DNA from 2 places in the Clostridium cellulovorans 743B genome. Region 1 is predicted to be linked to the other one. Evidence: riboswitches for the same ligand, from Rfam matches in the RefSeq annotation. Region 1 holds a riboswitch; the other holds the start of a gene.
What was found. A riboswitch is a leader RNA that binds a small molecule or an ion and turns the genes downstream of it on or off. The one in region 1 is predicted to bind thiamine pyrophosphate.

Region 1 (6,280 bases):
ATCATATTTTTGAATCTCAGTTGTTATTTCCGCAACTTTTTTCTCAGCAGCTTCAACCTTCGCTCTTGCTTCATCAACTTGTGCTTGGCTAGCTTGTACCTCTGCTTCAGTTGGGACAGCATATGTACTAACTGATGGTAATGTTATGCTTATAACTAAACCAACAGCCACTAATAATTGTGCAATGCGCTTATTCATATTCTCGTTCTCCCCTCACTCTTCCGTATAACTTTTTCTCAAACCTTATTTTTTCGTAACTTTAGCTTATTTTATTATAGCAGATTTAAAATTTTATGACAACGGATACATAAGTCTCTAATAGGATTACGCCGGATTATCTTATAATTCTACTTAAATACTCCTTTTTTTTGCTTTATTCTACCCAATTTCCACAACCCCGCTAAAACAAAGGCCTCATCCGCCATATTTAATCTATATCTATTGAATATTTGTAGACATCATTCTTCGCCATACCCCTTGCCTTAGCAACAAGCTTTATAGCCTCTTTTTTACTATGACCTTGCTTCATCTCCATGACAATATGATCCTCTATGGTCATATGTTCCCAAGTAGCTCTTTCTTCCCTATCTATCTCTTCTAAGGTCTTTCCTTCTAAAACTAATACAAATTCCCCTTTTGGAGAATTCTCATTAAAGAATTCATAGGCTTCTTCTACAGTTCCTCTAAAGATACTTTCATATAGCTTAGTTATTTCTCTACATATAGCTATTCTACGGTTTCCTAATCTATCTTTGATATATTGAAGTGTTTGCACTATTCTATATGGAGATTCATAAAAAATTAAAGTATCCTTATAATTCTCTATATCAGCAAATAATGCTTCTCTTTCTTTATTCTCCCTTGGGAAAAATCCTCTAAAGGTAAAGCTTGTTGTATCTAATGCTGAATAAACCAAGGCTGTTATAACCGCTGTAGCTCCTGGAATAACCTCAAAAGGCACATCTTCAGCCACTGCTCTTTCAATCAAGATAGAGCCTGGGTCTGAAATCCCTGGCATTCCTGCATCACTAACCAATGCTATATTCTTACCTTCTTTAACAAGTTCTAATATGTCAGCACTTTTATCCTTCTCATTATACTTATGATAACTAATCAAAGGCTTTTTAATCTCAAAATGATTTAAAAGCTTAAGAGTCACCCTAGTATCCTCTGCTGCAACCATATCGCACTCCTTTAAGGTATCCAATGCTCTTATGGTTATATCTCTTAAATTTCCAATAGGGGTTCCTACTATATATAACTTACCACTCATACTTTAATCCTACCTTAAAAATCTATTATTTCTACTCGAATATTATGATTTTTTTCTTATATAATTTTCACTTATGATTTTATATAACTTTCGCTTATAAACCACCAGTATTACCTACCATATATCTCATCTATTTCTCTAGTGTAGCTTCCATCTTCCTCATGGACATATAAAGGTGTATCCCACTTTAAGAATGCACCACCAAATTTCTGTCCTTCCACTAACACTATATTAGGAGCTTTCCCAACTGAAGGATGAACCATTCTAACTCTCTTTGGTTCTATATTATGTTTTCTCATTAGACAGAATATATCTGCAAGCCTATCTGGTCTATGAACCATGTATAGTCTTCCATTATCCTTTAAAACTGCCTTAGAGGCGATTATAACGTCTTCTAATGTACAAAGGATCTCATGCCTAGCAATAGCATTCTTATCATTAGGATTAATTAACCCCGAGTTTTGGAGCTTATACGGTGGATTAACTGTTACCACATCTACTAACCCTAAGGTTTTTAAAAAAGCTAAGTCCTTTAAGTCCCTACAATGAAAACTTACTCGCTCTTGCAACTTATTATATTCCACAGTCCTATCTGCCATTTCAACGAATTCATCTTGAATCTCAATTCCTACTATAGAATTGCTCTCTGTTTTTCCTGCTAGTATAAAAGGAATTATCCCAGTACCCGTACATAAATCTATAACTCTATGACTTCTTTTAACATTAGCAAAGTTTGCAAGCAATACTGCATCTACACCGAATCTAAATGCGTCCTTCTTCTGTATTACTTGTATATCCTTTAATTGCAAATCATCCAAAGTCTCATCAGCTTTCAAAAAATCCATATTTATTACCTCTCACGTTTCATCTCATCACTTGTATTATTCTAACACAAAGTTTTTTTAATTGCATTAGAGTATAGACAGCAAAAAACCCAGTACTTTCAGAACAATTAATTTCTCAAAATACTAGGCCTTTTATAATTTATGTGCTTTATCTATGCATACTTACTTTTTCTCTTATGAAAAATTCTTTCAATAGGCACTACTGAAATAATAACTATGGATATTATCATTTCTGGAACTAAATAGGTTCCATTATATAATATTGAATATATATATGGATTCATATCTCCCGCGTATTCTGCAAAGAATATAACTCCTGATAAGAAGTGGAATATAAATCGGCCTACAACAGCTGCTACAATTCCTAACTGCTTATTCTTAAAATAACCAGCTATACCTAAAATCATAAACGGCAATATGTAATCAAATAAAACTTGTACAGGATGCAGTATATATGGATCTATAACTAAGTTTACAAGGCCTAAAACCAAACCTGCTATAAAACCAACCTCTGACCCGTAAGCGAAAGCTAATATCAATATAGGAATCATGCTTCCTAAGGTTACACTACCTCCCATAGGTAACTTATAAATCTTAATAAATGAAAGGATTGCAGATAAAGCTACTGCCACCGCTACATATGTAATAACCTTAGAATCAAATTTAACCTTTCTTACCTTAGTAAGTAAAACAATAAGAACAATTATTCCTAATAACGTAATTAAAACCACAGGGGACTTTGCAATTAACTTAAGATTTTCTATAATCTTGCCTGGATCCTCTATGATATCTTGCAACGTCTTTGAGATTTCAAAAAAACCTAAAACATTCAACATCTCCATAACTACTTCCTCCTTTTTATATATAGTTATAAGAGCATTCAAACCCTTACACTAATTTAATTTGTATTTTAAACATAAAAAAACTACGTCCATAGGATAACGTAGCTACTAGGCAAATATAGCTTTCCTACGCTGGTACTAACCAGATCAGGTATAAGGGTTAATGATAAATCATTTCTCAGCCAAAGGCACCCCTAGCGTTAATTTATTATATTATGTTTATTATTATCATTGTATTCCATGGCATCTCTATAGTCAACATATATCACCTTGTAAAAAATTCTATAATTTTCACTCTAATAATCATACTTATTACAAATTTAATATATGGTTTCTAATTATACCCCTGAATTAAATGAACATACCACTTATGGAATTAATCTAGGCTTTTAATTGGAACTTTATATATAAGTCCTAATAATACTTCTACATAAAATCCATATAACCTATAAAAAAGCTGCATTAGCTTCAGTAAGACGTATATGTATTTAATTTAGACAACTTCTTAGATAACTTGAAAACCGATTGTAAATACCTATTCCTATAGGTAAATAAAGTTAAAAATATAGAGCTTGTACAAAAAAAGACCACTAAAAAGTGATCTTTTCATGTAAATATTAGCCTTGAACTGGAGCTCCAACTGGGCAAACATTTGCACAGTTTCCGCAATCGATACAAGAACTATCGTTGATTTCGTATTGTGCATCACCTTGGTTTATAGCACTAACTGGACATTCAGAAGCACATGCTCCACAGCTGATACATGAATCATTAATTACGTATGCCATTATAAAATACACCTCCTTGATAATTGGGTTACTTTCTAACTAATACAAGAACTATTTTAACATAGTTCGAGAATAATTCAACATTTTTTATATCACAATATAACCAGCATTTTCTATACTTTCAATTATTTCATCTATAGATGTGAAGTATTGATCATATACGATATTAACATCCCCAGTACTTTTGGATATCTGACATGCCATAATACCTTCGTTAGAAATTATGGCACTTTTTACAGCATTGATATCCTTTGAGGTATTTAAATTACTAATTTTTAATACTGCCTTCACATTGCTTCCCCCTAGTCAGTCTTAAATAATTCTTTAATAACTTTTACATCGGCGGCATCTTCAACTTCAAGCTTAATATCCTTCTCGTCAACAGTTCCTTCATAAGAGCCTGATATAAGTTTCAATCCTACAATAGGAGCCTCTAAAAGATACCATTCACCTTCTGGTGGTGTTACCTTTATTGTAACCTTCTCTTTAACTATACTGCTTGAAATTATCTCACCTCTACCTTCAGCAGTCTCAACTATAGATCCAACTGTTGGCATTATCCTTCTTGTCTTTTCATATGTTTCTTGCTCATAATTTAAACAACACATAAGTCTTCCACATATTCCTGATATTTTAGATGGATTCAGCGATAAATTCTGCTCCTTTGCCATTTTTATAGATACTGGCGCAAAATCTCCAAGGAAAGTTGTACAACAAAGAGGTCTGCCACAAGGTCCAACCCCTCCAAGCATTTTAGCTTCATCCCTTACTCCAATTTGTCTAAGTTCTATTCTAGTCCTAAAAATCGTAGCAAGATCTTTTACTAATTCTCTAAAGTCAACTCTTCCTTCAGCAGTAAAATAGAATATTATTTTATTATTATCGAAAGTATACTCTACATCTATAAGCTTCATAACTAATTCATGCTTATCTATTTTTTCTAAGCATATACCAAAAGCTTCTTCCTCTGCTTTCTTATTTTCTTCATATTTTATAACGTCCTCTGGTGTAGCCACTCTAACTACTGATTTCAAAGGACTAATTATATCTTCCTCACTAACTTCTCTATGTCCTATTATACAATTTCCAAACTCAAGGCCACGAGCTGTTTCAACTATTACATCATCCCCCTCTTTTATATCAAGATCCCCGGGGGAGAAATAGTAAACTTTTCCTGCCTTTTTAAAGCGGACTCCCACTACTTCAATCATGTTAAACCTCCTGAAATTTCAAAAGCATCATATCAAAGGTCACTGATGGATTAACATTGCTCTGCATATTATCCTTTACGTAACTTATGGTATCAATGATTTTGTTTAACTTGTTATATGAAAAACTATCTGTAATTATTTTTATTTCATCTATCTTATCAATATTAATAATATATTGCTCATCTCCAGTTTCTTTATATATCAAAGCATCTCTAACATATGAAATAAACGAACTTAAAACATCTTGCCAATAATTCTTATACTTCATAAGCTGTTCTTCATACTTTAATAATTCGTAAACCTCTTTCCCTGTTATAGAAATTAGTATTTCCATGGTAATATTGCGTATATTTCTAAAGGCATCGTCAGTAAAATATTTTTCTACACGACCAGGTATACCATCACTAAAGGCAATAAGCGGTTTCATCTCCTCTGCTTTGATATTTTTATAATTCTTACTTAGAAACAGCTTCATCTCTTCATAGGATAATCTTCTCAATCTATGAATTTGACATCTAGATTTTATAGTATCCAAAATCTTTTCTAAGTTCTCGCATAGTAAAAAGATAAATACCCCCTTGGGTGGCTCTTCTATAGTTTTTAGAAAAGCATTTTGTCCTTGAACAGTGATTTTCTCAGCATTATATATAATAATAACCTTTTTATCACCTTCAAAAGGCTTTTTATTGGTCTCTTCTATAAGTACTCTTATATCATCAACACCAATTGAAGCTTTAGAGGTCTTAAATTCAATTATATCTGCATAATTCTGATAAATAGACTTTGATAGAATTTTGATAGCTGCACTTTTTGCCATCAAACTCTTACCACTTCCATCCTCACCAGCGATTATGTGTGCATGAGCAAATGTTTTTGCTTCTAAGTTTTTGACAAACTGTTTTTTTACCTCTTCATTACCAATGATATTGCTAAATTCCATCTCATTCTCCTAATTTCCTGTAAGCATATTGGTTTTATAACCTCTATGCTTACAGAAACTTTTCACAAATAAATCTCTTAAAATTAATTAAGGCCTCTGAGATTATATAAAATTCCTTAATTAGAACTATACTTTAACTTCTCTATATAAAGCCCAAGAGCTACACTCTTACAAACTTATCTACATCCACAACAAATATATTTGCTCCACCGACTTCAATTTCCACAGGGATTGCAAGAAATGGAGAAGAAGTTCCCCCACTTGATGACGGTGCACTGACTACTGCATTACGCTGCTGACATTCTTCTTTAATTATAGATATAACCTCATCTACCATCTCTTCCTCGACACCAATTAACAACGTAGTGTTGCCTGACCTTA
Region 2 (6,280 bases), 680 kb from region 1:
CACCTATATAATCGGCACCAACAGCAATAGCATCAAGGGCTTGACTAGGTTCATGGGTAGATAAACCTAGAATCATATCAGCCCCAACGTATCTACGAACATCGTCAACTGGAAGATCTGTTTGTCCAACATGGATACCATCAGCTTCTACCATCATTGCTATTTCAACATCATCATCTACAATAAATGTACAATCAGCTGCTTTAGTTAAATTTCTTATCGCTAGGCATTGGCTGTATTTTTCACGAGCTGTTTTATCCTTAGCTCGGTATTGTATAATTCTGATGCCAGAAGCAAGCATCTCTTCTACTACTTCGATATTACTTCTTCCTCTTGAACTGTCTTCATCAGTTATGCAATAAATACCGCCTTCTCTTAAGTTATAAATTCCTCTTTCATAGCTTTCTCTTGAAGCCATATTATATCTCCTTTCATTTTCCACGGTGAATTAGAATCGCAGAATTATGATATTTTATTTAAAGATATATAAGTTACTTGTCTTATTTTCATAAGCATCACTAATACTTTTAATATTCCATGGATGTATTTCATTAGGCAAAGTGTCTTTTTCAAAGAAACTTATCTTTTGGATTTCATTTTCGCACATAATATTCTGTTGCTTTCATCAAAAACAGCAGCAAAAACACCTACCTTTGGCATATTTATTCCTTCTTTCATTAATGAAATATAACAAGTATTTTTAAGAAGTTAAGCTATATTAATTAAGTATTCTAAAACAATATCAGCTTGTTTAGCTGCGGCTACTAGAACTCTTGGACAAAGTGGTGGATTGTCTGAAGAAAGCTCTGTCTTAAAATCACCTATTATATAAAACTTATCATGAATTTTTCTTGTTACTATATTATCGCTATTTCCATAACCAGCAAGCCCAGAAACTGCTACAAGTAGTTTGTCAGAATTATAATATTTCTCGCATATCAAAGCCTTGAATTCACTTTTATCAAAGGCTTCGATAACTACATCACAATCTTTAAAAGCATCATCTACGTTATGAGAAGTGATTTTTTCGCATACTGCTTCAAAATTAAGTTCTGGATTAATCATTGAAAGATTATCCTTTAATGCATTAACCTTCTCTTTGCCTATTTGTGATATAAAATAAAACTGTCTGTTAAGATTGCTAGCAGAAACTATGTCAAAGTCATAGATTTTAAAGTTCTTTAGTCCGCTACGAACAAGGCATAAAGCAACGTTAGAGCCAAGACCACCAGCACCAGCGATACCAATTTTAAATTTTTGAAGTTTTTCTAGAGCTTCTTGATTTATGTATGAACTTACGCCTTTTTCAAATGTATTCATTATATCAGCACTTCCCAGTCTTTTAGAATTGGTTGATATCCTCGATTAATGATGACCTTTGAGAATTCTTCAAGTCCTCTGTCATCGCTTATTTCAAATTGAGGAACACTTTCTTCTTCCTTAACAGCATGACCACCAACTTCTGTTATAGAACCAGCAGACATCTTTGTAACACCGAGTCCGATTATATTCTCTCTAAAGCTTGGGGTCTCTCTTGTAGAAATAGTGATTCCACAGCGTGGCATAAAAATTCTAAGAGCTGTCATAGCTTGAACAAGAGACTTATCATCTACACCTTTAGGCATAAAGGGGTTGCCGGCATGTGGGCGTATTCTTGGAAGTGATATAGCTATATCAGTGCCAGGATAATTATCTTGAAGATATTTTCCGTGTAGTCCTGTGAAAAAACTTTCCTTTTGCCAAGAATCAAGTCCAAGTAATGCTCCAATATTTACGTTATGCATTTTTGCTTTGCAAGCTCTTTCAGGAGCATCAAGTCTAAAATGATAATCGCTCTTTGGACCTTTTGGATGTAGTTTAGGATATAAATCTTCATTATAGACTTCTTGGAACATGGTGAAGCTATCAACACCAGCAGCAACAAGTTCTTCATATTCTTCTATAGTAAGAGAATATACCTCCACAGCAATTGAATGAAGATATTTCTTTAAAACTCTTGCACAGTCTGCGATATAAGAAACTGGAGTAACTGCTCTAGCATCACCAGTGAGGATTACTACATGTCCAAAACCTTCCTCGCTAATAGCTTTACCTTCAATTTCTACTTCCTCTAGGCTTAATTTCTTTCTTGGTATATGGTTGCTAGTATTAAAACCACAATATACACAATGGTTTGTACATATATTAGAAAGATATAAAGGTGTAAAGATATTTATAGTTTTACCAAAGTTGCTAGTTGTAAGACGGTTTGCCTTTTGTGCCATTGCTTCTAGGTGAGCTGAAGCTTTTGCTGATAAGAGTGTAAGATAATCAAGTTCCGTAGGAAATTCTGCATTTATAGAACGAATTACATCATTATCAGTAACTTTTTCAAAAAAGCTATCAAAATCAAAATCTTTATAGGTAAGATATTTATTATAAAAACTCATTAATAATCCTTCTTTCTGAAACTCTTGTATTAAGAGATACAAGTTCCAATAAAGAAACTACATTTTTATATAAGGTATAGTGTAGAAACTTAAGTGGAGCTTATATAACTAAAGAATCTCAAAGTAATTTTCTATATAGAATTCTTTAGTCAAGGAAACCAGTCAGTGGTGTAGAAGCTTCAGCATAATCGCTAACAATACCAGGCTTAGATAGGTAAGCAGCTCTACCAGCCTGAACAGCAAATCCAAAAGCTTTAGCCATTAATACAGGATTACTAGCAGTTGCTACTGCAGTGTTCACTAAAACAGCAGAGGCACCTAGTTCCATAGCTTCAGCAGCTTCGGAAGGCTTACCAATCCCAGCATCAACTATTATTGGAAGATCTATTTCTTCTATAAGAATTTTTACTAGCTCTTTAGTTTTTAAGCCTTTATTAGTACCAATAGGAGCTCCAAGTGGCATTATTGCTGCAGCACCTGCATCTCTCATTGATCTTGCAGCATATAAATCTGGGCACATATAAGGAAGAACTATAAAGCCGTCCTTTGCAAGAATTTCTGTTGCTTTTGCTGTTTCATAATTATCTGGTAGAAGGTACTTATTATCAGAAATAACTTCAATCTTAACCCAATTTCCACCACCAGCTGCTCTTGAAAGCTGAGCTATTCTTACAGCTTCTTCTGCATTTCTTGCACCATGGGTATTAGGCATTAATATACATTCTTTTGGAATGTAATTTATCATGTTTTTATCTGGGTTATTAAAATCTATACGGCGAAGAGCAGCAGTAACAACATGAGCACCAGAAACTTTTATTACATCTGGAATTAACGATTCATCAGCGAATTTTCCTGTACCTAAAAATAATCTGCTATTTACTGTTTGTCCTCCAATTATTAATTTATCTTCAATCATTATTAAAACCTCCAATGTTAATCTAGTGTACTACTTGCAAACCTAATGTGTATTTGATTTACACAAGGACTATATAGCCCGTACTTTTTGATTATTTTTCTTATTTTTAATAAAAAATAATACATGGTAAAGTAGAAATTTCCAATATAGAAAGTTTCTAGTTTAAGTTAATGGTATTATTATGAGAAAATATATCAGCCGCCACCAACAAAACGAAGCACTTCAATTGAGTCATTTTCTTTTAGGATTAATGTATTCCAAGAATCTTTAGGAGCGATAGATTTGTTTAATTCTACAATTACTTGTGCTGGGTTTATATTATGGACTTCAAGAATTTCATATACTGAAATATTTGAAGCAACATCTATGGAGTTTCCGTTTAATACAACATTCATAAAAACACCTCCTTATTTCTTTTATGATAAATATATATAAATAATAACAATGCAAACTTGAGTTATATAAGTTCCAACAATGTTTATACATTGTAAATCATGTAATGTGGATAGAATTAGTGTAGAGTTTTTATTGGAACATATAGATTTAAGACTTGATTATTGTTTGCAAAGCCTAGTAGATTAGTGTAATTTAAATAAAAAAGCGGTATAGAACTTGCACTAAAACTTCCTTAAATGGAATCTAATACAATCATATACCGCGAGAACATTCTGGGCAAACAAAAAAGCTTACCCGGAATGAGTAAACTCCTATGCAAAATATGCATGTAGCTTCCCTCCGGCGGTATTAACCGCTTCAGGTTCAAAGAGTTGAGGATAAACCTCTCTCAGCCTTTTGGCACCCCTAGCCTAAAATTATTTAATTACTATTACGAGAACATTATAAACCTAAAGTAAGTATATGTAAAGTCACTATCAAAACTAAAAAATGCCTTGAAAAGAAAGTTCTTCTTGGTGAATCACTTTCATAAACAGCATTTTTATAGATTCTAAGGACGGAGAACATTCTTCTTTAACATAGTTTTTCATGTATCCTTTAAGTTTCACCATTTCATAAGTTATTGCATCAGTATCATTATGATTTACAAAGAACGTTACAAACTTTAGGTGTTTCTGCCAATGTTCTATTAGGTCATCAGTTTCTTTTATAGCTTCTTCCCACTGATTATCGTCAACTAATTTATCAATTTTATCAGTAGCTTCAATGAGATGGAGATTTATATAATGAAGATAATTATTTATAAAATATATACTTACAAGCATTAAGGCGAATAATCCTAAGGAGGTTATTAAGTTTTTCATGAAAAATCACCTCTATTTTATTGCTTTTTTCCTTTATTCTTATTGCTTTTTTCTTGGTTATTATTTTGTTTTTTAGAATCATTTTTTCCTTGGATATATAGTTCACCCTGGCAATCTAGTAAGGCTAAGATGATGTCTTTAATATCTTTATGACCTTGTTTCTGAATGGTGTTTATAAGCCACTTTTCGTCCTTTTCAGCAAGCTTTAAATTATATTCCCTAATTTTGCCATCGACCACCAGGGTTAAAGGCAAGGTATCTTGGGTACAATGGATGTTCATATCCTTTTTTGTTGGCGGAGTAAGTTCAGTTTTCGGGATAATAGAAAGTTCACCACAAGTTTCTAATATAGCAAATTCTATATCTTCTATGTTAAAGTAGCCTTCAAGCCTTAATTCTTCTAAAAGATCATCTATGTTAAATTTTTGTTTTTTCATTTCTTCAAAATCTATATAACCATTTTTAATTAAGATGCTTGGATGACTTGAAAAAAGAATTCGAGTCTTTTCAAATTTCATTTGAATAAAGGAAATCATTACCTCAAGGAGAATTAAGGTAATAATGGGTATAATACCGTATAAAAGTGGTATTTTGGAATCAACTATAGGAAGCGATGCAAGTTCTGATACTATTATGGTAACAACTAATTCAAAGGGTTGTAACTCGCCAATTTGCCGTTTCCCCATAAGACGCATAGTAAATATTATGAGAAAAAATGTGATAATTGTTCTTATTATTGTTGTATACATAAAAAAACTCCTTGATTGTTTGTATATTTTATATTTTTCTCAATATTTTTAAAATTATGATAAGTTTCAAGGCAAAATCACGTATAATAATAGTAACAGTAATAATTAGACAGAAGATTGGAATAAATGCGGTAAGCGAAGGGAAGTGTATTTACATGATAAAGATTAACTTAAACGGAAAAACTATTGATATCGAGGCAGGAAAATCAGTATTAGAAATTGCAAAGGCAAATGGAGTATTAGGCGACTTTGATGTGCTAGCTCTTGTAAATGGTAATACTGTAGCATTAGAAACCATTATAGAAAAAGATAGTGAGATATCTTTAATTAATTATACAGATATAAAAGGTCATAGAGCTTATGTTAGAACATTGCAGTTCGTGCTTATAAAAGCTATAAATGATATATTCCCAACAGCTAGGGTAACCCTAGAACATAGCTTAGGAAAAGGAATATTTGGTGAGATAAAAAAAGATACGCCATTAAATGAAGAAGACATATTAAAAATAAAGAAGAGAATGCAAGAGCTTATTGATAAAGATATTGTAGTAAATAAATATAAAGTTCCTAAAAAACGTGCTATTGAAATTTTTGAGGGATATGGCTATGAAGATAAGATAAAGCTTCTTGAATATATAACTAAGGAAGAACTTACACTTCATGAGATTGATGGACAATACGATTATTTCTTTGGAGATCTTGTTTCAACAACAGGGATGCTTAAGACTTTTGATCTAAAGTTATACGATCCTGGATTTATTCTTATAATTCCAAATGACAAAGATCCAAGTAAGGTAGCAACTTTCGTTGATCATAAAAAGCTATTTAAAATTTTTTATGAAACAGAGCAATGGGGAAATATTTTAGGTGTTGGTGATATAGCTTCCTTAAATAGTAAGGTTGGTGGTAAGGATACCTTAGATTTGA

Region 2: another riboswitch for thiamine pyrophosphate. It lies ahead of thiS (sulfur carrier protein ThiS); the one in region 1 lies ahead of thiT (energy-coupled thiamine transporter ThiT).

Annotation. Positions count from the first base shown of each region.
Region 1 is NC_014393.1:174,006-180,285, reverse strand. It holds gene CLOCEL_RS00705 (C40 family peptidase) at 1-198, opposite strand, end outside; gene rsmI (16S rRNA (cytidine(1402)-2'-O)-methyltransferase) at 428-1,273, opposite strand; gene CLOCEL_RS00695 (tRNA1(Val) (adenine(37)-N6)-methyltransferase) at 1,384-2,118, opposite strand; gene thiT (energy-coupled thiamine transporter ThiT) at 2,271-2,960, opposite strand; TPP riboswitch at 3,068-3,166, opposite strand; gene CLOCEL_RS00685 (DUF362 domain-containing protein) at 3,578-3,748, opposite strand; gene CLOCEL_RS00680 (heavy-metal-associated domain-containing protein) at 3,836-4,039, opposite strand; gene CLOCEL_RS00675 (PSP1 domain-containing protein) at 4,051-4,959, opposite strand; gene CLOCEL_RS00670 (DNA polymerase III subunit delta') at 4,961-5,899, opposite strand; gene CLOCEL_RS00665 (cyclic-di-AMP receptor) at 6,060-6,280, opposite strand, start outside.
Region 2 is NC_014393.1:853,477-859,756, forward strand. It holds gene thiE (thiamine phosphate synthase) at 1-418, opposite strand, end outside; gene CLOCEL_RS23650 (hypothetical protein) at 473-607, opposite strand; gene thiF (sulfur carrier protein ThiS adenylyltransferase ThiF) at 709-1,320, opposite strand; gene thiH (2-iminoacetate synthase ThiH) at 1,320-2,429, opposite strand; gene CLOCEL_RS03510 (thiazole synthase) at 2,575-3,345, opposite strand; gene thiS (sulfur carrier protein ThiS) at 3,540-3,740, opposite strand; TPP riboswitch at 4,059-4,158, opposite strand; gene CLOCEL_RS03520 (DUF4363 family protein) at 4,224-4,604, opposite strand; gene CLOCEL_RS03525 (DUF421 domain-containing protein) at 4,622-5,353, opposite strand; gene CLOCEL_RS03530 (nucleoside kinase) at 5,509-6,280, shown strand, end outside.